Prochlorococcus marinus str. GP2: one gene and its partner. The protein of the gene in region 1 interacts with the protein of each later gene in a pairwise test. Links are inferred from orthologs where the notes say so. Each region holds a gene or a part of one and is shown in the gene's direction. Other genes may lie near its edges. The genes, in order: EU91_RS05810 and ftsZ.

Region 1 (10,660 bases):
ATCAATTTAGATGGCCAATATGTAAGGAACTATTATTTCTTGTTCTTGAAGATCGGGTTAGTGATGTTTTTGTTTGTGAATTGGTTTGGGAAAGACTTTTTTATACTAGAGAAATAACGCAAAATAATTGGGTTTCTAGTGAATTAACTCCTTCTTATTGGTCAGAAAAATTTGAAAAAGCCCCTCAAATCATTTCAGAGCGATCAGCCTCAGTACATTTGACTCGATCAATTCCAAAAGAACATAAACAGGGATTGAAAAATTTTCTAAATTTTAAAGGTTACAAGATTAATGAACTTTATCCAAGAAGAACTAGAAGAGCTACCGCAGTAAATTGGTTGATTTATTGGGCTATTGAAAATAATTGTTTTTCAAATGATAATGAAGTAATCCCCAGTCCCAGTTCACCTCCTGTTAATCCAGCAAAAGGGCATTTTGGTGATCCAGAAATCAAATGAAATTTTTAAATAAGGTAAATAATTGTATTAAAGGTATAGTTGTAATGAAAACTACTTTCTTTGGAGAGAAGAATTGATTCTTCCTACAATAGCAATTATTGGAAGACCTAACGTTGGAAAATCTACCTTGGTTAATCGTCTTTGCCAAAGTAATGATGCAATAGTATTTGATAAACCTGGTGTTACAAGAGATAGAACTTATCAAAATGCATCATGGGGAGGTAAGGAATTTCAAATAGTAGATACTGGAGGTTTAGTTTTTGATGATGATAGCGAATTTCTCCCAGAGATAAGAACACAAGTTTTCTTGGCTCTCGAAGAGGCTTCATTAGCATTACTCGTGGTAGATGGAAATCAAGGTGTTACTGATGGTGATTTATCAATAGCAAAATGGTTAAGAAATTCAAGCTGCAAAACAATTGTTGCCGTTAATAAATGCGAATCGACCACTCTTGGAATCTCTTTGGCTTCAGAGTTCTGGAAATTAGGATTGGGCGAACCTCTACCTGTTTCCGCTATTCATGGTTCAGGTACTGGGGATCTTTTAGACCTAGTTATTGACGAGCTTCCTGATAATATTATTCAGGATGAAGAAGAAAAGATAATGATGTCAATTATTGGCAGGCCAAATGTTGGTAAATCTAGTTTGTTAAATTCAATCTCTGGTGAGAAAAGAGCAATAGTTAGTGATCTTAGTGGAACGACAACTGATTCAATAGATACTCTTATTAAAAAAGGTGATCATCAATGGAAAATTGTTGATACAGCTGGAATTAGAAGAAAGAAAAATGTTAAATACGGTACTGAATTCTTTGGTATAAATAGGGCTTTTAAATCTATTGATAGAAGTGATGTTTGTGTATTAGTTATAGATGCTATAGATGGAGTAACTGATCAAGACCAGAAGTTGGCTGGGCGAATAGAGGAACAAGGCAGAGCTTGTATAATTGTTGTTAATAAATGGGATCTTGTAGAGAAAAATAGTTCAACAATTTATCAAGTAGAGAAAGAACTAAGATCTAAACTTTATTTTTTACACTGGTCAAAAATGATTTTTATTTCTGCCTTAACTGGTCAAAGAGTAGACAATATTTTTGAGCATGCTCTAGATGCGGTAAATCAACATAGAAGAAGAGTTACAACATCTGTTGTTAATGAAGTGCTTAGAGAATCAATTAGTTGGAAAAGTCCTCCAACGAAGAGAAGCGGCAAGCAAGGTAGGCTTTATTATGGCACACAAGTAAAGAACAAACCTCCCACTTTTACTCTTTTTGTAAATGACCCTAAATTATTCGGAATAACCTATAGAAGATATATTGAAAAACAAATTAGAGTAAATTTAGGCTTTGAAGGCACACCTCTCATTTTACTTTGGAGAGGAAAACAGCAAAGAGAGTTAAATAAAGAAGTTCAAAGAGAAAATATTGAAATAATTCAAAAAGATTAATGAATTTACTTACCAAATTTCCAGTTGGTCAATACGTCTATGGCAATAGAAGTTGGCTAAGAATTATTGATAGTAGATTAAAAATTATTATAGTGATGATATTTCTAATCACTCCAATTTGGGCAGGCCCTATTTGGAGGTTAAGTTTAGTGTGTAGTTTACTATTAATTACTTTTTTAAGTTTGTTACCAACTCGAGTTTGGTGGAGATCATTATTTCTTCTCTCATGCTTATCTTTATTAATTGGATGTATATCAATACTGGCTTCTGCAGATATTCAATCTCTAAATGGTTACTTAAGAAATCCTAATGAGATTGAAGTAGCTTTGGAAAACTATAAAAATTGGAATATTTTGCAAATTCCTTCGCAGAAGATATGGTTTATGAATTTTGGTCCATTCAACTTATCAAGAAAATCTCTTGAATTAGGCATAAAAACCTCTACCTTGATATTTACTGTTATTCAAAGCGTTAATTTGATGCTTTTATCCACATTGCAAGAAGATATTGTGTGGGGATTAAGTTGGTTTCTATACCCATTGAGAAAAATTGGATTGCCAATAAATAAGTGGCTTTTTCAGTTATTAATTGCATTACGTTTTATTCCTTTAGTACAGGAAGAATTTCAAAATCTAATTAAATCTGCATCGGTTCGATCAATAAATTTCCAAAAATTAGGATTTAAGAAATTCTTTAGTGTCTTTTTAATTTTTATAGAAAGGTTATTTCAAAATATATTGCTGAGAATTGATCAAGGAGCAGAATCATTGCTTTCAAAAAAAGAAATCAATATAAAAATAAATAGATTTAGAATTTTTTATCCTTATGGGTCTCTCAATGTAATTGTTAATACATTATCGATATGTTTTATTTGCATAGCAATTTTTCTTAGAAAACTGTATGGTGCATTATAAATAACACAATATTGTAGTTTGAGTTCAGAACGTTATTTAAACCACCCAACATTTGGCATGTTGTACCAAGTCTCTCCAGGAAATGATGGAAGAGATATTTATGCGACTTTATATGCCCAAAAAATGTTTTTTTCAGTTGAAGTTAGACAGAGAGAAGTTTTTTTTGAAGTCATACCTTATTTAGATGCTAGAAGTCAGGCCGAATTAAACCTTCAAAAAGCAAGAAGAAAAGGATCTGAAGAGCTAACTAAATGGGAGAATTTATTCACACAAACTTTCTTATAAAAAGTGAATCTTTCAAATTATTTAAAATTAAAAAATAAAATCCCATCAAATGTAAATATCCTTGCAGTGAGTAAAGGATTTAAAAGTCAAGAAATCAAGACTATTCAAAATATAGGTCAGAATGATTTTGGTGAGAGTAAGTTTCAAGAAGCATATGAGAAACAATTAATCCTTAAAGACCTTCAACAAATAAATTGGCACTTTATTGGACGAATACAAAGTAACAAAATAAGGAAAATAGTACAAAATTTTAAATATATTCATTCAGTAGATTCATTTGAAAAATTGCATAAGATTTCAAATATTTCATGTGAAGAAAAAAAAAATCCATTGATAATGTTGCAGGTTAAATTTAGTAATGACCCTAATAAAGGAGGTTTTAATCCTGAACTTTTAATATTGAAATGGAGAGAAATTCAAGAATTAAAAAATATTTCAATATCTGGTTTAATGACTATTAATCCTAAAGGAATAAGCTCTAAAGAAAATTTAGAATTGTTTAAAAAATGTAGATCACTTGCCGATTCACTTCAACTGCCAGATTGTTCAATGGGCATGTCAGGGGATTGGCAGGAAGCGATTGAAGCTGGTTCAACTTGGTTAAGATTAGGATCATTGATATTTGGAGAAAGAGCCTAATAATTTTTATAAAAATCCAATATTAAAACTTGCAGTAAAGGACAAGTAACGTTATTTAAGAATAGGTAGTTTTTTCATTTCAAAAATGAATCTATTACTTTAGGTTTTTAAACCTTAGTAATCAATTTCAAGAGGATTTAAAAGGTGTCACTTATTTCTAAATTAAAAGCAGTTGTTGCAGGGGATGAGTATCTCGAAGATGATTTTGATGATTTAGATTATGCATCAGAAGATGAATTAAATGAAATTAACGATTTCAAACAAGGTTCAAGAAATTCAAATGCTCTTGCAAATTCAAATCCGTTCGATTTTATGAATAACAATAGATCATCAAAAGTGGTTGGAATGCCAGGTATCTCAAACTCAACAGAAGTAAGTTTAATGGAACCTAGAAGTTTTGATGAAATGCCTCAAGCCATACAAGCATTGAGAGAGAGAAAAACTGTAATTCTAAATTTAACTATGATGGATCCTGATCAGGCCCAAAGAGCAGTTGATTTTATTGCTGGGGGAACGTATGCAATTGATGGGCATCAAGAGAGAGTGGGTGAAAGTATTTTTCTTTTTGCTCCAAGTTGTGTAAATGTAACTAGCTCATCTCCAGAAGAAGCTTCTCCTTCTAATGTGCCTTCAAATAGTAAACCAAAATATAGTTTGGGAAATAACACAGCTCCTGAACCAGCATGGGGTGATTCTAAATTAAGTGCTTTTTCATGACTAATCTGTGACTCATAAAATTGCGATTATTGGTTTTGGAAATATTGCAAAGGCTATAGTTACGCCTCTATTAGATAAAAAATTAATTCAACCAGAGAATGTTTATTGCGTTGTTAATTCAGAAAAAAGTCTAGAAAATATAAAAAAAAATTATAAATATAAAATTAATGTTTATAAATCAAGTTCTAAAGACTCAAAAGTAATTTGGGATTGTCAAGTTAAACTACTCTCTATAAAACCGCAAAATTTTAATGATATAAGTGAGCTTCATGATATTAAAGGGAAAGACAGTTTATTAGTTTCAATTCTTGCAGGAGTTTCATTAAATAGACTAACTCAAAAATTTCCAAATCATAAATGTGTGAGGGTTGTTACAAATATTCCAATAACTGTTGGAAAAGGTTTAACAGGAATTGCATGGGGTGAAGAAATTACAAAAGATCAGAAACAAATGACAAAAAAATTATTTGAAAATACTAGTAAGGTATACGAATTTTCTGAAGATTACCTTGATACATTTTTAGCATTAACTTCATCAGGGCCAGCAATAATTGCTTTGATTATTGAAGCATTAAGTGATGGAGGTTTGAGTGGTGGATTACCAAAAAAACTTTCAGAAGAACTAGTGATTGAGATGATAATTGGAACTATCATTTTAATTAAAGAGAGTAAAATAACTATTTCGGAGCTTAAAAATTTAGTCACTTCTCCAGGTGGGACAACTATTTCTGCTTTAAGAGTATTAGAAAAAAAGAGTATAAGGTCAGCATTAATTGAATCAATAGTTTCAGCTAGTAATAGAAGTAAAGAGTTTCGTTAGGTTTTATAATTATCTTTTAAGTTCATATAGACATTCTCAAGCGAATTTATATTTTTAGTAATTGTATATCTCTCAATTACTCGTTCTCTAGCTTTTTCACCAAGATCTTTTGTAAATGAAGGATGTTCCACAAGAATTGGAATTATAGTTTTTAGCTGTGCTGCTACATTATCAGTTGAAATTACTATTCCTGCTCCTTTATCTAAAACTTCGCCATCAGCTCCGGCATCTGTAGCTATACAAGCAGTACCAGCTGACATTGCCTCTAAAAGTGATAGTGATAAACCTTCTACTAAACTTGGTAAGAAAAACACTTCTGCTATTTGCATTATTGCTATCCTAATTTCTAAATCTAATTCGGCACCCCACCAAATTAATTTCTCATTGCCAAGGTTAGAAAAACTATTTTCAAGTGTTGGCTTCATTGGTCCATCACCAACAATAACTAATTTGCAATTTTGAGTTTTTGTTTGGCGCCAAGAACGTAAAAGTGCCTCGATATTTTTCTCATTTGCAATCCTTCCCATATATAAAAAGATTCTTTCGTTTCCAAGTTTGTTTTTTACTTGATCATATTTTTTACTTTTTTCGCCAAAAGGTTTCCACATATTTTCATCAACGCCGTTTGGAATAATTATTTGTTTTTCTTTAGGTACTCCTAATTTCTCAAGAACATTTTTTTGAGGTTCAGAAAAAATTATTACTTTATCGAACTTTGCTAAAGATGGAGCATAAAGTTGATATGTTAATTGTTGAGTGCTCGCAGTTAGATTTCTATTTTTAGCATCAAATGGTGGATGAAATGTTCCTATAAGAGGAACATTAATTTCATTACAAAGCTCTGGAAGTCTAAAGTCTAAAGGAGATAAAGTTAGGCTAGCATGTACTATGTCAGGTTTTAATTTTTCCAATGATATCCTTAGCTCTTTTTCTGCCCTTGGCGAGGGTATTGTATAAACTTGAGATTTAATTAAATATGGGAGACTTACATCAGGATCATTTGCAAGAAATAATGGGTTTGATGAATTTGAACTAGAGGGATTGTCGAAATGAATAAAGCTAATTTTATGACCTCTGGCCTTTAATTCCTTAGTAGTTGAATTACCATAAGTTACATTTCCACAAAAAGGGGATTTTTTCCCTAACCAGGCAATATGAACCACATTAATTGAATTAACTATTTATAAAGTTAACAGTTAGAGCTTCGATAATCATAATTTTATAATTTATTAATGGTTCATGAAAATGCTAACTATATATTTCTCTCAACATTTTTAGTGAAGATAGCTCCTTCTCTAATTGAGTAGAGATCCATGTCTCAATAATGAATAATATTTTGAGCCAGACTTTTTTGGGACCCAACAACTCTCCATTAGATTTTATTGGTAATTCTGGGAAAAGAAGTCTCTGTAATAGAGCGACTTCAGATGCATTTATTTTTAGATTACTTTGAGGATCTTCTATGGATGAAAACCCTTCACTTGGCAAATAATAACAATTCCACTCCCAATTCCCTAAAGGTGGAATAATAGGTTCTCCAGTTTTACAACAATGATGAATTGGTAAATTAATACCCCCGATGGCTAATAGATGGATTAAAGATTGAATACTCATTGAGAGCATTTTAATATCTTCTTCTTGAGACTCTTTATATAAATAAATTCTATCAAGATGTGCAAGAACGCAAGATAAATAGTCTTGTTGCTTGTCATTATTACCTACTAATAAAAATGTTAATTCAGTTATTGCTTGTGCGGCTGCAAGACATTCAATATTTTTTCCTAGACCAGAATAGCTTTTTAATATTTTTATTTGACGTACAGATTTAAGATTTCTTTTCCCAAAAATCTGCAGACTTAAATATGTTAAAGGAGTAGCTGCGGCAAGACTACTTTTAGGCCGCCTAGCACCAGGTACCGCTAATCTAACAATCCCTTGCTCATCGGTAAGCATAGTTATTAATCTGTCATTCTCGCCTAATGGAGAAGCTTTAATACAGAGACCCTTTAGTCTCCACTCACCAGAACCAGACATTTAAATTAAGTTAACTTCTTCAAAAATTTCACAAAAATTGGAAGTTCCCACGCAACTAATTCCAATATCCAACAAATCAATTACTTGCGTCAGTTTTTTTATGCCACCTACAACTTTGATTTGATTTTGTGAGCCTGTTTTTTTTAGTATTTCGGGGAAATCACTAGATGTAAGAGGAGACCCAAACCCGTCCCCAAACTGAAAATTTTTTATTCCTAATTCCAAACATATTTCTATCGCATTAGTAAAAACTTCTTCTTGTAGTTTTGATTTATTTATGATTATTGAAACTGGTAATCCAGATAATTTAACTTGCTCAATTTCAGCAGCGAAAGTTTCTAAATTTCTTTTGGATAAATTGATAAAGTTTGGGATATATTCAATTCCTTTGGCACCCTTATCTTTTGCAAAACAAACTAATTCTTCAATAAATGAAACTGGTAAATCTGCTAAAGGGTATGAAATAAGTGCGTTTATATTCGCACTGTAATTACCCAAACAGTTTTTAAGATCAGTTAAATAATTTAGTGAAGTAGAAATATTTTTGATATTGTATTTTCTTATTAAATCGCAATTCACACAGAAATCTTCCCACGATAAATAAGGGTTAATAATAATCGCATGAATTTTCTCGTTTAATTCATATTCAATATTGGGCATTTAAAACTTATTTAGATTGAATCAATCCATAACCCCCATGATTCCTTTTATATATAACTTGAAGTTCATTATTTTTCTTGTTTCGAAAAACATAAAAATCATGATCAATTAGATCTAATTGTTTTCTTGCTTCCTCTGATGAAATTGGAGTCATTTCAAAGTATTTATTTTTTATAGATGGCTCAGGCAGACTTGCTTCCATTCCTTCCCTAATTAAAGCTTTATCTAAAAAATTTGATTCCATACTTTCAATTGGTAAAGAATCTTTATTTTTAAATTGTTTATTATGAATTGTTTTATTGTTTCTTTCTTTGTATTTGCGTAATTTTCTACAAAGTTTATTTGAAACTAAATCAATGCTTGAGTATAGATTTTCAGTTTTTTCTTCAGCTCTAATTATGGTACCATTTGCAAAAATAGTAACTTCTGCAGTTTGGAACGAGACTCTTGGATTCTTTTCAATTGAAAGGTGTATGTCAGCTTCTTTAACGATATCCTTATAGTGATGTGTTGCTTTTTCTATCTTTGCCTCAGTATATTCTTTTAATGCTCCAGTGAGCTCAAGATTCTTTCCATGGATTAAAATTTTCATAACAAATCTAAAAATATTTACTTACTTTCTAAATCTACTTAAATATGGATAATAGAACAGCAATAATTAAACAACCTGATAATATTTCTTCTTTTAATGATGTTTATAAATTACAAAAAGAATATCAGGAGGCATTGATTTTAGATAATTCTAAGCCTGATTTTATTTGGATAGGGGAGCATCAACTCTGTTATACATTGGGGAGAGGATCTAATTACGATAATTTACTATTTTCTCTAAATGATGCTGAATATGATGTTTTTAAGATTGATAGAGGTGGTGAGGTAACTTGTCACATGCCAGGACAATTAGTAACGTATTTGGTTTTAGATTTGAAAAATTTTAATAAAGATTTAAATTGGTACTTAAGAAAAATTGAAGAAATTATTATAAAAATCCTTGGAGCTTTTAATATAGATTGTCACTCTAGAAAAGGGTTTACTGGTGTTTGGATAGGAAATAAGAAAATCGCATCAATTGGAATTGGGTGTAAAAGATGGATTACGATAAATGGATTTTCAATCAATGTTGACTGCGAATTAGAAAACTTTAATAAGATTGTTCCTTGCGGAATAGAAAATTGTCTTATGGCAAATATGATTGATTACAACAAAAATTTAAATACTCAAGAAGTCAAGAGAATTGTTAAAAAAACCATCGAGGAAGAATTTAATTTTGATTTTATATCAAAATAGAAATTAAAATTTCAAAATTAATTTAAATAATATGGGTGATTTAGCGTATTGGCCTGCAGCCAAACCTCTTTCTAAAAAAAATACATTTGCCAAAAATAGAGATTTTATTAAGAACCTTGATCATATAGATCAAATTTGGGAAAAATTAAAATTTAAATGTGGTGATACTTTAGCTGTTTGCGATTTAAGAGGGAAATACAAAGAAAAATTTTCTTATTCTGAGCTAGCTGATTTAATAACAAAAGTCTCTTTTTCTTTCGAAAATTATGGTTTAAAAAAGGGGGATGTAGTTACTGTAATATCTGAAAATTCTCCAAGATGGCTAGCAGTAGATCAAGGCTTAATGCGTTTAGGAGCTATAAATGCAGTGAGAGGTATTAATTCTCCTTCAGTAGAATTAGACTATATTATTGGGCACTCTAATTCAGTAGGACTAATAGTTCAATCTAAGGAAATTTGGCTAAAGTTAAACAACAAAGAAGAATTAAAAAAAAGACTCAAATTTATAATCAATTTAGAAGATGAACAATTTGAAAGTTTAATAAGTTGGAGTACATTCATAAGTTCAGTAGAAAAAGAAAATTCACAAAATAATAATCTTGAAAAATTTAATCCAGAAATTGATGACGTCGCTACTATTCTTTACACTTCTGGGACAACCGGAAAACCTAAAGGTGTGCCTCTGACTCATGCAAATTTTTTACATCAAATAATCAATTTAGCCTATATCGCTGATCCAGAACCAGGGACCTCTGTATTAAGTGTTTTGCCTATCTGGCATTCTTATGAGAGAAGTGCTGAATACTTCTTTTTTTCATGCGGTTGTTCTCAATACTATACAATTCCAAAATTTCTTAAAGATGATATTACACAAATAAAACCTGTTGTCATGGCTACTGTACCGAGACTATGGGAAGCAATACATGATGGTTTTTTTCAGGCTTTGAAAAAAATGCCTTCCAAAAAGCAAAAACTTATTAAGTTTTTGATAAGTAATAGTTCGGTTTTTAAAAGAAGTCTTAGAAAGATAAGAAATATAGATATAAAACAAACAACTTTTAAATCAAAAATACCTTTACTGGGTTCTGTTATTAGCCGATACCCTTTACATAAATTGTCTACTATTTTTTTATGGCCGAATATTCTTAGACAACTATGCGGAGAAAAACTGAAATTTCCCATCAACGGTGGAGGTGCATTGCCAGAACATGTAGATCTTTTTTTTGAATCTTTAGGTGTAGATGTTTTGGTGGGATATGGCCTCACAGAAACTAGTCCAGTATTAACTTGTAGGAGAAGAGAATTAAATGTTAGAGGATCATCTGGGCAGCCTCTTTCATTTACTGAAATCAAAATAGTGAGTGATGATAAAAAAAAGATTCTGAAGTTCAGAGAAGTC
Region 2 (10,783 bases), on another replicon or contig:
GATTAAGAGGTTCAGATTCTTGAGCATCAAATTTTAATAATACAGGTTTTTCATTCATCGTTACTGCCTCTAAACCAATAAGATTTCCTGGATCTCTTAAAAATCCCCACCTAATGGACCCAATACCTCCTGATCCACCTGCAATAAAACCTCCAATTGTTGCAGTTTTCCAAGTACTAGGAAGTAACCTTAATTCCCTCCCATATTTCTCTAATTGTTTATTCAAATCTCCCATCACGCAGCCAGACTGTACTTTTACAAAACCTGTATCCGGATCAAATTCTTCTAACTTATTTAAGTTACTCATCTGCATTACAACTCCTTTAAACAATGGGACAGCTTGTCCATAATTACCTGTACCTGAACCCCTTAAAGTAAGTGGGATAGAAAAATCCCAACAAATTTCTGCAACTTCCTTTACCGCTTTGTGATCACTAGGTCTTACCACCAAATCAGCAATACATCCGTCTAATTTTTCAGTAAGGATTGGAGAGTAGTTATAAAAATCTTTTGAAAGTCTTTTTATGTCAGATTGGCTTTCAATAATCTCTAAATTTTTGACTTCCCTAAATCTGTCTATAAATTTAAAATTATTTGATGTCATTAATAGAATTTTTATTATGTTTTATATAAATTAGCCAATTAGCAATATAAATCGCCTTTTATATACACTTTTCTCTTTAAGGTACTCGAAAAAACATCTGCCCATCTTTGTGCATCTAAAATTACAAAGTCAGCAGGGCAACCCTTTTTAATTAAACCATCCCATTTTAAGTTTAATAATCTGCTTGGAGCTAAAAAAATAGAAGATAGAGTCATTCTCTCCCAGGGATTTATTTGAAGCATAGGTATTGAGCAAGACAACATATAAAAAGGATCAAAATTACCAAATGGGAACCAGGGATCTTGAACGTTATCACTACCTATAGATACATCCACGTGTGCTTTTTGTAATTGCTTTATTGGCGCAACTGGTCTTTTTAATGAAGTAGTTTTATTACTTCGATTGAGCAGCCAAAAATTTGTTAGAGGTAAAGCAATAACTTTGATATTTTTCTCAGCCATTTTTTCTCCTAAATTTAAAATCTCTCTTTGACTTAAAGAAATAAGACTACTCGAATGACTACAGGTAATTGGAATATTATTAATCTTTAAATTTTCGATTGTCTCCAATAAAACTTTTATTCCGGCCCCAGGCTCAATGATCGATTCATCTATATGCAAATCAATTTCTAATTTATATTTACTCGCTAGAAGAAGCATCTTTGCGAGAAATTTGCTTGTATCTTTTTTATTGAAAGGGGGGACAATAACACCTCCTAAAATGCCTCCAAAAGAGGAAAATATTTTTGCCAACTCTTCTCCATTAGAAGTATCCCAAAATTCCAATGGGGCTAGAGCAACGTATTGCAAAGTCAACTCAGATGAAAATTTTTTCTGTAATTTGAAAAGTTCAATCCAAATATTAATTGATTGACTTTTGTATGTATCAATATGACTTCTAATAGCTCGGTATCCATTTTTTATAGCAAGTTTTAATGACTTCTCAACTCTCTCTAGAACCTTATCTGTAGTTCTAGTTTTATGTTCTTCAAGATTTATTGATAATGCTCCTCCATAGTTTGATTCCAGGTTAGGAAAATCCTCCCATGTAAAAGATTTATCAAAATGCGAATGCGTTTCGACAAATCTTGGGAATAAAATGTTTCTTGGTTTTGTAACTTTATTTTTTAAAGGCTTTAACTCAGTAACAAATCCATCATCCCAACTAATGGAAACTGAACATAAATCCTCTACATCAATAATGAGGTTATCAATATCTTCTATTAAACAAAGGCTTCTGGGAATAAGAACCTCAGCTGTGCCGGAATTACTCAAATTTTTAAATTTTCTTTTATTTTAAATCATAAGAAAACTATACTGAATTAGTAAATAATTCAAATTTCGCTAAAAGAATAAAATAACTATGAAAAATTACCCTTGAGTTGTTAAATTTATAAATGTGAGGCGGGCGTCGCCAAGTGGTTAAGGCAGCGGCTTGTGGCGCCGCTATTCGGGGGTTCGAATCCCCTCGCTCGCCCTCAAAAAAAATTGCAGCAAAATTATTTAACTTGTAATTTTGAATTAAAAAATCATAAAAAATTCCTAGCAAAGTGCTAACAAAAACAAACCTAGACGAAAAAAAATTTCAAAGGAATTCAACTACAGGCAGTTATTGGATAACTACATTTGGATGTCAAATGAACAAGGCTGATTCTGAGAGAATGGCTGGGACATTAGAGAAAATGGGATATACCAGAGCAGATAATGAATTAAATGCCGATTTGGTCTTGTACAACACATGCACTATCAGAGATAATGCTGAGCAAAAAGTTTATAGCTTTCTAGGAAGACAAGCAAAAAGAAAGCACAAAATGCCCAATCTAAAACTTGTTGTAGCAGGTTGCCTTGCTCAGCAAGAGGGAGAGTCCTTACTAAGAAGAGTCCCAGAACTTGATCTAGTAATGGGGCCTCAACACGTAAACAACCTTGAGAATCTTCTGGGAAAAGTTGATTTAGGAAATCAAGTTGCTGCCACTGAAGAAACCTTCATTTCTGAAGATATAACAAATGCCAGAAGAGAAAGCTCTATTTGTGGATGGGTTAATATTATTTATGGATGTAATGAAAGATGTTCATATTGTGTAGTTCCCTCTGTCAGAGGGAAAGAGCAATCAAGATATCCAAGTGCTATAAAAAGTGAGATTCAAAAATTAGCGGATGATAATTTTAAAGAAATTACTCTTTTGGGGCAGAATATTGATGCTTATGGAAGAGATCTTCCTGGGACAACAAAAGAGGGGAGAAAAGAAAATACTCTAACTGACCTTTTATATTACATTCATGATGTTAATGGGATTAGTAGAATTAGATTTGCTACTAGCCATCCAAGGTATTTTTCAAAAAGATTGATTCAAGCTTGTTATGAACTTGATAAAGTCTGTGAACATTTCCATATTCCCTTCCAAAGTGGAAATGACGAAATCTTAAAACGGATGTCTAGAGGATATACTATCAAAAAGTATAAAAATATAATTGAGAATATAAGATCATTAATGCCAGATGCATCAATAACAGCGGACGCTATAGTTGCTTTCCCAGGTGAAACCGAACAACAATATCAAGATACATTGAAACTTATATCAGATATTGGCTTTGATCAAGTTAATACTGCAGCATACTCCCCAAGACCAAATACGCCTGCAGCAGTTTGGTCGAATCAACTTCCAGAAGAAGTAAAAAAAGAAAGATTGCAGGAAATTAATACTTTGGTCGAGAGAACTGCTAAGAGCAGAAACCAAAGATACATTAATAATATTGAAAGAGTTTTAATTGAGGGTTTAAATCCAAAAAATTCTTCGCAAATTATGGGCAGAACAAGGACAAATAGATTAACTTTCGTAGGAATTCCCAAAAACACCAAATTTGACTTTTCATTAGGAGATGAGATAGACGTCAGAATTAATGAAGCAAGGCCTTTTTCTTTAACAGGTGAACTTTGCTTATAGTTTTTCTAAATGATTGAGGAAAAGAAAAGATGTATTGGGTTAATATTTGGTGGGTATTCCAATGAACATGAAGTATCGATATCCTCTGCAAAAACAGTTTTTGAAGCCTTTAATTCAGAAATAAACAAACAACGTTATAAAATTAAGGCATTTTACATAAATAAATATGGAGAGTGGATTGATAGTGATTTATCAGAAAAAATCCTACTTGATCAAATTGATCACAATAATATAAAAAAGTCTAATCAAGGAAAGATAAACTTCTTAGACGGAATTGACTTTCAATATATTGATGTGTGGTTTCCTCTTCTGCATGGATTTAATGGTGAAGACGGATCAATTCATGGCTTAATTAAATTCACTAAAAAACCTTTAGTCGGATGTGGAATTTTAGGTTCTGCAATAGGGATGGATAAAATAATGATGAAAACAATTTTCTCAAATCTCAAAATCCCACAAGTTAAGTATCTTGCTTTTCAAAATGAAGATCTCAATGATATAAAAGTAAAAAACAGACTAATTAGTGAGATTGTAAAAAATTTAAATTTTCCTGTTTTTGTTAAACCATCTAACTCTGGATCATCTCTTGGTATCTCTAAAGTCATAAATGAATCAGAAATATTGCATGCCATAGAAAAAGCTTGGGAAATAGATCCAAGGTTTTTAGTGGAGGAAGGCCTTGAAGTAAGAGAAATTGAATGCGGAATAATTGGGAATTCGAAACTATTAACCTCTGAGATAGGAGAAGTAACTTACGAAAGTGATTGGTATGATTACGATTCGAAATATAACTCAAATAATAATAATATATCTATACCAGCCGAAATAGATGCAAAAATAACCAAGCAAATCAAAGAAATTGCTATCCAAAGTTGTAGAGCACTAAATATTTTTGGTTTTGCTAGAGTCGATTTCTTTTTAGAAAAATCTTCAAATAAAATATTGTTAAATGAAATAAATACAATTCCAGGTTTCACCAAAAAAAGTATGTTTCCAATGCTTTGGAAAGCTTCAGGTTTAAATATTGAACAACTTGTGGCTAAACTGATAGATATATCTCTAGATTTATAATTTAAATCAAATGTTGCATGGACTACTTTGGTTACCATTGCTTTTTATCTTTATATTACTAACTGCTCTAGGTTGGTTAGAAAGAAGAAGGCAAAATCTTTTTAGGAGCTGGGCAAATGGTTCTGAACTTTGTAAGTTAGATAGTTCAGGTGCAGCGTCCTTAAAAGATGGAGAATTAAAGTGGAGCGCATTTGAAGCTGGTACATTTGAAGAAAAAGATAGTTTCACAATCAAGAGATTAGAATTAGTTGAATTAATGGCTCTTACCTCAGGAGAAGCTCCCCTTACAAATGAATCTCAAGGAAAGTGCAGGTTGAGATTAGTTGGTGATGGGAAAGAAATGGATGTGCCATTTTCAGATGCAGACCAGGCTAGAGAATGGATGGAGCAATTGATGGAAAAAGCTCGATGTGATTTGTGAAAAACGAGAAAATAATTAACAAAAGAAGCTTTTTACTACTAATTTTATTTTCAACAAGCTTGTTAACACTAAAAACATTTAAAAAGGTAAATAATCAGGACATTAGAATTTATGGAAGCGAATTATTCTCACAAAATGATTTGGTAAAAAATTCATCCTTAAAATTTCCAATCCGATTAATTCTTATTGAAACTAAGCTTTTAGAAAATGAGTTAAAACAAAATTTATCACTCAAGAATGTTTCGGTAAATAGAGAATTATTTCCTTTTGGTTTGAAAGTCAAAATTAAAACTAGGACTCCAATAGCTTACGGCGAAAAAATATTAAATAACGAAAAAATTTTAGGCTTTATTGATAAAGATGGGATTTTTATTGATAGAAAAAATGCAGACGAAAAAAATTTAAACAAATTAAACCTTCAAGTTTTTGGATGGAAAGAAAAATTTAAAAAGACAATATCTGAAATTTTAATAGCCCAAGACAATTATAAATTAAATATAGTTAAGATAACTTTCTCTCCAAATGGATTTTTATCTATTGAGGAAAAAGATTTAAAAACAATATTGTTAGGATTTAATCCGAATTTAATCAACCATCAATTACAAATTATCAATAACCTTAAAAATGAATTTGTGAAAAATACCTTTTCTAAAAAAATAGATAATATTGATCTTACTGATCCAAATAAACCAAAAATAAAAGTGTTCAAACCCTAATATTTGAGATGAGATTTCAAATATTTTTTTTTAATTAATGTAGTGTTGATAAGGGTTTAGCATTTAAAACAAAATTTTTATTAAGTAAATATTTTAAGGATTTTCCTCAACAAATTCCTACAGATGAGCTTTGTAAGTTCATAATGCACCCAATACTAGTATTAGATCCTTATTAAGAGATGAGCTTCGGTAACAATCCAAACTTTGATCAATCAACAAACATCCTTCCAAGTCAGAATGCCAAAATTGAAGTAATTGGCGTTGGCGGTGGTGGAAGTAATGCTGTAAACAGAATGATTGATAGTGAACTTGAAGGAGTTTCATTCAGAGTTCTTAATACTGATGCCCAAGCATTACTGCAGTCCTCTGCAGAGCGCAGGGTTCAATTAGGTCAGAACTTAACGAGAGGTCTTGGAGCGGGAGGTAATCCAAGTATCGGTCAAAAGGCAGCAGAAGAATCTAGAGATGAACTTCAACAGTCACTTGAAGGCTCTGACTTAGTTTTTATAGCAGCAGGAATGGGTGGAGGTACCGGCACAGGAGCAGCTCCAGTAGTTGCTGAAGTGGCAAAGCAAAGCGGTGCATTAACAATTGGGATAGTAACTAAACCTTTTTCTTTCGAAGGCAAAAGGAGAATGCGTCAAGCAGAAGAAGGAATTGCGAGATTGGCTGAAAACGTTGATACCCTTATTGTCATACCAAATGATAGGTTAAAAGAAGTTTCTGCAGGTGCTTCTATCCAAGAAGCTTTTATGAATGCGGATGATGTATTAAGAATGGGAGTGCAAGGTATAAGTGAAGTAATTACCCGCCCTGGTGAGGTTAATCTTGATTTTGCTGATGTGAGATCAGTTATGACTGAAGCTGGCACTGCCCTTCTTGGCGTAGGTATTGGATCTGGTCGATCTAGAGCTATAGAGGCTGCTCAAGCTGCAATTAATAGCCCATTACTTGAAGCGGGAAGAATTGATGGTGCTAAAGGTTGCCTTGTAAATATAACTGGAGGAAGAGATTTAACTCTAGATGATGTGAACTCAGTTGGAGAGGTTATTAGCGATGTTGTAGATCAGGATGCAAATATTATCGTTGGTCAAGCGGTTAATGAAGATATGGAGGGTGAGATACAAGTTACAGTCATCGCAACAGGTTTTGATACAAACCAGCCATTGAAGCAACAAAGAATTAAAAACAGATTATCTAATCAATCTTTTTATGGTGTTTCTGACAATAAAGATACAGGAGCAAATATTCCAGAATTTTTAAGGTTAAGGCAAAATAAAAAAGATATAGATTAAAAGGTAAAATAGAGTGACTCGGTTATCTCGCCTGCCTCAAGCATCCCTTGTGGCTGCTACCTTCCGGTCCTGACCAGGTTTAGGCGTTAAAACCGCGAAAGGCCGAGTCATTGATATTTTAGCAATTCTTGATTAAAAAAGATACATAAAATTCTTATGTTACCTTCAGAACTCGTTAAATATAAAGAAAAATCTCAAAAAATTATTGCATTAACAGCTTGGGACTCCATCTCAGGATCTATTGCAGAACAAGCTAATGTAGATCTTGTCTTAGTCGGAGATTCCTTAGCAATGGTTTGTTTGGGATACAAATCCACATTACCACTAACTTTAGAAAACATTATTTATCACACTAATGCTGTTTCAAGAGGGTTTAAAAAGAGTATTGAAGAACAACCTTTAGTTGTTGCCGACATGCCTTTTCTGACTTATCAATGTGGAGAAGATAAAGCTGTGGAGTATGCAGGGAGAATAATTCAAAGCACTTATGCGAAAGCCGTAAAGGTAGAAGGGGCCGAACCAGAAATACAAAAAGTTATTTCTAGATTAATAAGAATGGGAATCCCTGTTATGGGTCATATAGGTCTCACACCGCAAAGCTACTTAAATCTAGGATTAAAAAAACAAGGTGAAAGCCTAGAAAGCCAAGAAAAAATAAAGAAAGAAGCCTCTATTCTTGAGAAATTAGGGTGCTTTTCAATAGTTCTTGAACATATTCCTGAGTTGCTTGCAAAAGAAATACAAAAAAACTTAACAATTCCCACAATAGGCATCGGAGCAGGTAATGATTGCGATGGCCAAGTAAGAGTTACTGCAGATTTATTAGGCCTTAATGATGATCAACCACCATTTTGCCAACCGATTATTCAAGGGAAGAATTTGTTCAAGGAAAAATTAAAAAAATGGGTAGATTCTGAAAGACTTAATTAATGTCTTCCCACCACTTAAACATGGAAATAAGAATTTGATTGCTTAGCTCCATCCCTTTAGGCTCAGTTAAAAAAAATCTATTCCCCTTTCTCACTAAAAGTCCGCATTCAAAAAATCTTTCCCATTCTTCAAGCAATTTATTTAAATTACTCTCACATTTTTTGTTTTCCCAGTTTTGTTCTTTAAATACCTCATATATATCTATACCCTCTTTAAGTCTCAAGCCCAACATTATTTTCTCATCAAGTTCTTTATAAACAAAATCTTTATTAATGAGGGATGAATCTAAATTTAGTTCATATTGCCTAATTACCCATTCCTTATATTCCCTACTAACTCTTGGTCTAGTAAGCTTTTCCCCCCAAGGTGAACTAGTGGAACCTTGACCAAAACCCCACCAGCCTAAGCCACTCCAATAAACTCTATTATGTCTCGATTGATGCCTAGGAAGACAATAATTTGAGATTTCATATCTTGAGTACCCTGAATTTTTTAAAATTAAATGAGTTGATTTGCTATTTCTAAAAGCATCTTCATCACTTGGAACTTTTAATTTTCCTGAATTAACTAATTTTTCAAAAACAGTCCCATTTTCTATATTTAAATCGTAAATGGAAATATGAGGTGGTAAAAACGTCATTGCTTTGTTTAAGTCATCTTGCCATTCTTTAAATCCACTAAGCGGCAAATTTTGAATTAAATCTAAGCTCCAACTTTTTATAAGCCCATTATCAAATGCTTGCTTCAACCATGAACAAGATTTTTCAGCATCTTCTCGCAAATGCCTCCTGCCAGAATTTTGAAGTATCTCATTATTAAAACTTTGAACTCCAAGACTAAATCTATTTATCCCAGAATTTATGAATCCATAAAGATCATCTTGATTAAAACTAGCTGGATCAACCTCCATAGTGATTTCAGCACCATAGTCAACTCCATAATTTTCTTTAAAAAGATCAATTATCCCTTTAATTTGTTGGGGGTCCAAGATTGATGGTGTACCGCCGCCAATATAAATTGTCGAAAGAGGTGCTTTATGCTTAATTGACAATATTTCTTTATATAAATAGCGCAAATATTCTTTAACGGTTTTACTGCCATAACCTTGTAAAGTTTCAACTTTGTTTCCTAGTGGAATAATTGCAAAATCACAATAAAAGCACCTTCTATGGCAAAAAGGGATATGCACATAAGCACTTCTTGGAAACTTATTCATAATCTAGATACATTTTTAAGCTCCAAAAAGTATTAAGGATCGCAAAAAATAAAATCCTTATTTACTCAATTAATAAATCCTAGTAGATTATAGATATGACAGATATCTTAGTATTAATTTTATTTATATTGTCTGGGGCTGCTTCAGGATGGCTTGGGGTTGATTTATTGCCTGTAGACATCCTGAAACAGGTATCTAATGTAGAAGGATTTAGAATTGTTTTAGCCATAATAGGTCTTTTTATAGGATTAGCAGCTGGTTTTGTATTTCTTCAACTTAGAAAGACTTTTCTTGATCAAATAAGAACAATGCCTACGGATTTATTAATAAGTAGGTCAGTTGGATTAATTTTAGGATTACTTGTTGCGAATCTCTTACTTGCTCCAATATTATTAATCCCTTTCCCTAGAGAAGTTTTTTTTGCAAAACCTTTAGCAGCTATATTAAGCAACATTTTCTTTGGTGTACTTGGGTATAAGTTGGCTGATACCCACGGAAGGACACTATTGAGATTATTCAATCCTAATAATACTGATGCATATCTAGTCAATGAAGGAATACTCCCCGCTGCAAGTCCCAAAATTTTAGATACCAGTGTAATTATTGATGGCAGAATTAATGGTCTATTAAGTTGCGGCTTGTTGGAAGGGCAATTAATTGTTGCTCAAAGTGTAATTGATGAATTACAAACTTTAGCTGACTCAAGCAGTAATGAAAAAAGATCGAAAGGTCGAAGAGGTCTCAAATTATTAAAAGAATTAAGAGATTTATACGGGCGAAGACTTGTAATAAACCCAACAAAGTATGAAGGTAATGGTGTAGATGAAAAACTCTTGAAAATTACTGAAGATATGACAGGAACTTTAATTACGGCTGATTATAATCTCTCTCAGATTGCTGAAGTTAAAGAATTAAAAGTTATGAATTTGAGTGATTTGGTTATTGCTTTAAGGCCAGAAGTACAGCCAGGAGAATCACTTAATATAAAAATCGTAAGAGAAGGCAAAGAAAAAATGCAAGGTATTGGATATTTAGATGACGGAACAATGGTTGTTATTGATGAAGCAAAGAATTTTGTGGGTAGCAGATTAGATATTGTCATCACAGGAGCATTACAAACTCCAACGGGAAGAATGGTATTTGGAAAACTGATAAATAATCCTGAGTCAAACAAATCTTATAAATCACCAGCGACACAGGGCTAAATCTAGCTAGAATCAAATCAACTTTAATTTTGTGATACAAATGACTGTATCTGCTCCTTATTACGGCGAAAACACCGTTATGAGGACCCCGCCCCCTGATCTACCCTCTCTTCTCCTAAAAGAGAGAATAGTTTATCTTGGTTTACCATTATTTTCAGATGATGATGCAAAACGACAACTAGGGATGGATGTCACTGAGCTAATCATTGCTCAACTTCTCTATCTAGAATTTGAGGACCCAGACAAACCCATCTATTTTTATATAAACTCAACAGGAACAAGTTGGTACACTGGTGATGCAGTTGGTTTCGAAACTGAAGCTTTTGCTATCTGCGACACTATAAGTTATATTAAGCCTCCAGTTCATACAATCTGTATTGG

Evidence for each region.
Region 2: the proteins of EU91_RS05810 (region 1) and ftsZ interact in binary tests that used the Bacillus subtilis proteins (3 or more experiments, as listed by UniProt). The link is inferred for Prochlorococcus marinus str. GP2 from one-to-one orthologs.

The regions. Positions count from the first base shown.
Region 1 is NZ_JNAH01000003.1:331,589-342,248, forward strand. What follows is about bases 2,888-5,673. They hold EU91_RS05810 (cell division protein SepF), read left to right. Parts: upstream 2,888-3,887; coding sequence 3,888-4,460; downstream 4,461-5,673. Other genes in these bases: EU91_RS05820 (PII-interacting protein PipX family protein), read left to right, coding at 2,888-3,104; EU91_RS05815 (YggS family pyridoxal phosphate-dependent enzyme), read left to right, coding at 3,108-3,743; proC (pyrroline-5-carboxylate reductase), read left to right, coding at 4,468-5,280; EU91_RS05800 (glycosyltransferase family 4 protein), read right to left, coding at 5,277-5,673. Also shown: EU91_RS05835 (DUF1823 family protein), read left to right, coding at 1-458; ribosome biogenesis GTPase Der, read left to right, coding at 532-1,905; EU91_RS05825 (energy-coupling factor transporter transmembrane component T), read left to right, coding at 1,905-2,819; more of EU91_RS05820, read left to right, coding at 2,838-2,887; more of EU91_RS05800, read right to left, coding at 5,674-6,443; DNA repair protein RecO, read right to left, coding at 6,529-7,314; EU91_RS05790 (deoxyribose-phosphate aldolase), read right to left, coding at 7,315-7,974; hpf (ribosome hibernation-promoting factor, HPF/YfiA family), read right to left, coding at 7,982-8,566; lipoyl(octanoyl) transferase LipB, read left to right, coding at 8,611-9,261; EU91_RS05775 (AMP-binding protein), read left to right, coding at 9,293-10,660. UniProt on the Bacillus subtilis protein: Cell division protein that is part of the divisome complex and is recruited early to the Z-ring. Probably stimulates Z-ring formation, perhaps through the cross-linking of FtsZ protofilaments. Its function overlaps with FtsA.
Region 2 is NZ_JNAH01000008.1:67,167-77,949, forward strand. The notes cover bases 5,085-7,993. They hold ftsZ (cell division protein FtsZ), read left to right. Parts: upstream 5,085-5,935; coding sequence 5,936-7,051; downstream 7,052-7,993. Other genes in these bases: EU91_RS02010 (cell division protein FtsQ/DivIB), read left to right, coding at 5,085-5,756; panB (3-methyl-2-oxobutanoate hydroxymethyltransferase), read left to right, coding at 7,208-7,981; hemW (radical SAM family heme chaperone HemW), read right to left, coding at 7,974-7,993. In the rest of the region: EU91_RS02040 (FAD-binding oxidoreductase), read right to left, coding at 1-604; EU91_RS02035 (amidohydrolase family protein), read right to left, coding at 643-1,878; tRNA (N6-isopentenyl adenosine(37)-C2)-methylthiotransferase MiaB, read left to right, coding at 2,154-3,548; EU91_RS02020 (D-alanine--D-alanine ligase family protein), read left to right, coding at 3,558-4,619; EU91_RS02015 (hypothetical protein), read left to right, coding at 4,630-5,040; more of EU91_RS02010, read left to right, coding at 5,037-5,084; more of hemW, read right to left, coding at 7,994-9,197; EU91_RS01990 (PIN/TRAM domain-containing protein), read left to right, coding at 9,293-10,402; EU91_RS01985 (ATP-dependent Clp protease proteolytic subunit), read left to right, coding at 10,443-10,783. UniProt on the Bacillus subtilis protein: Essential cell division protein that forms a contractile ring structure (Z ring) at the future cell division site. The regulation of the ring assembly controls the timing and the location of cell division.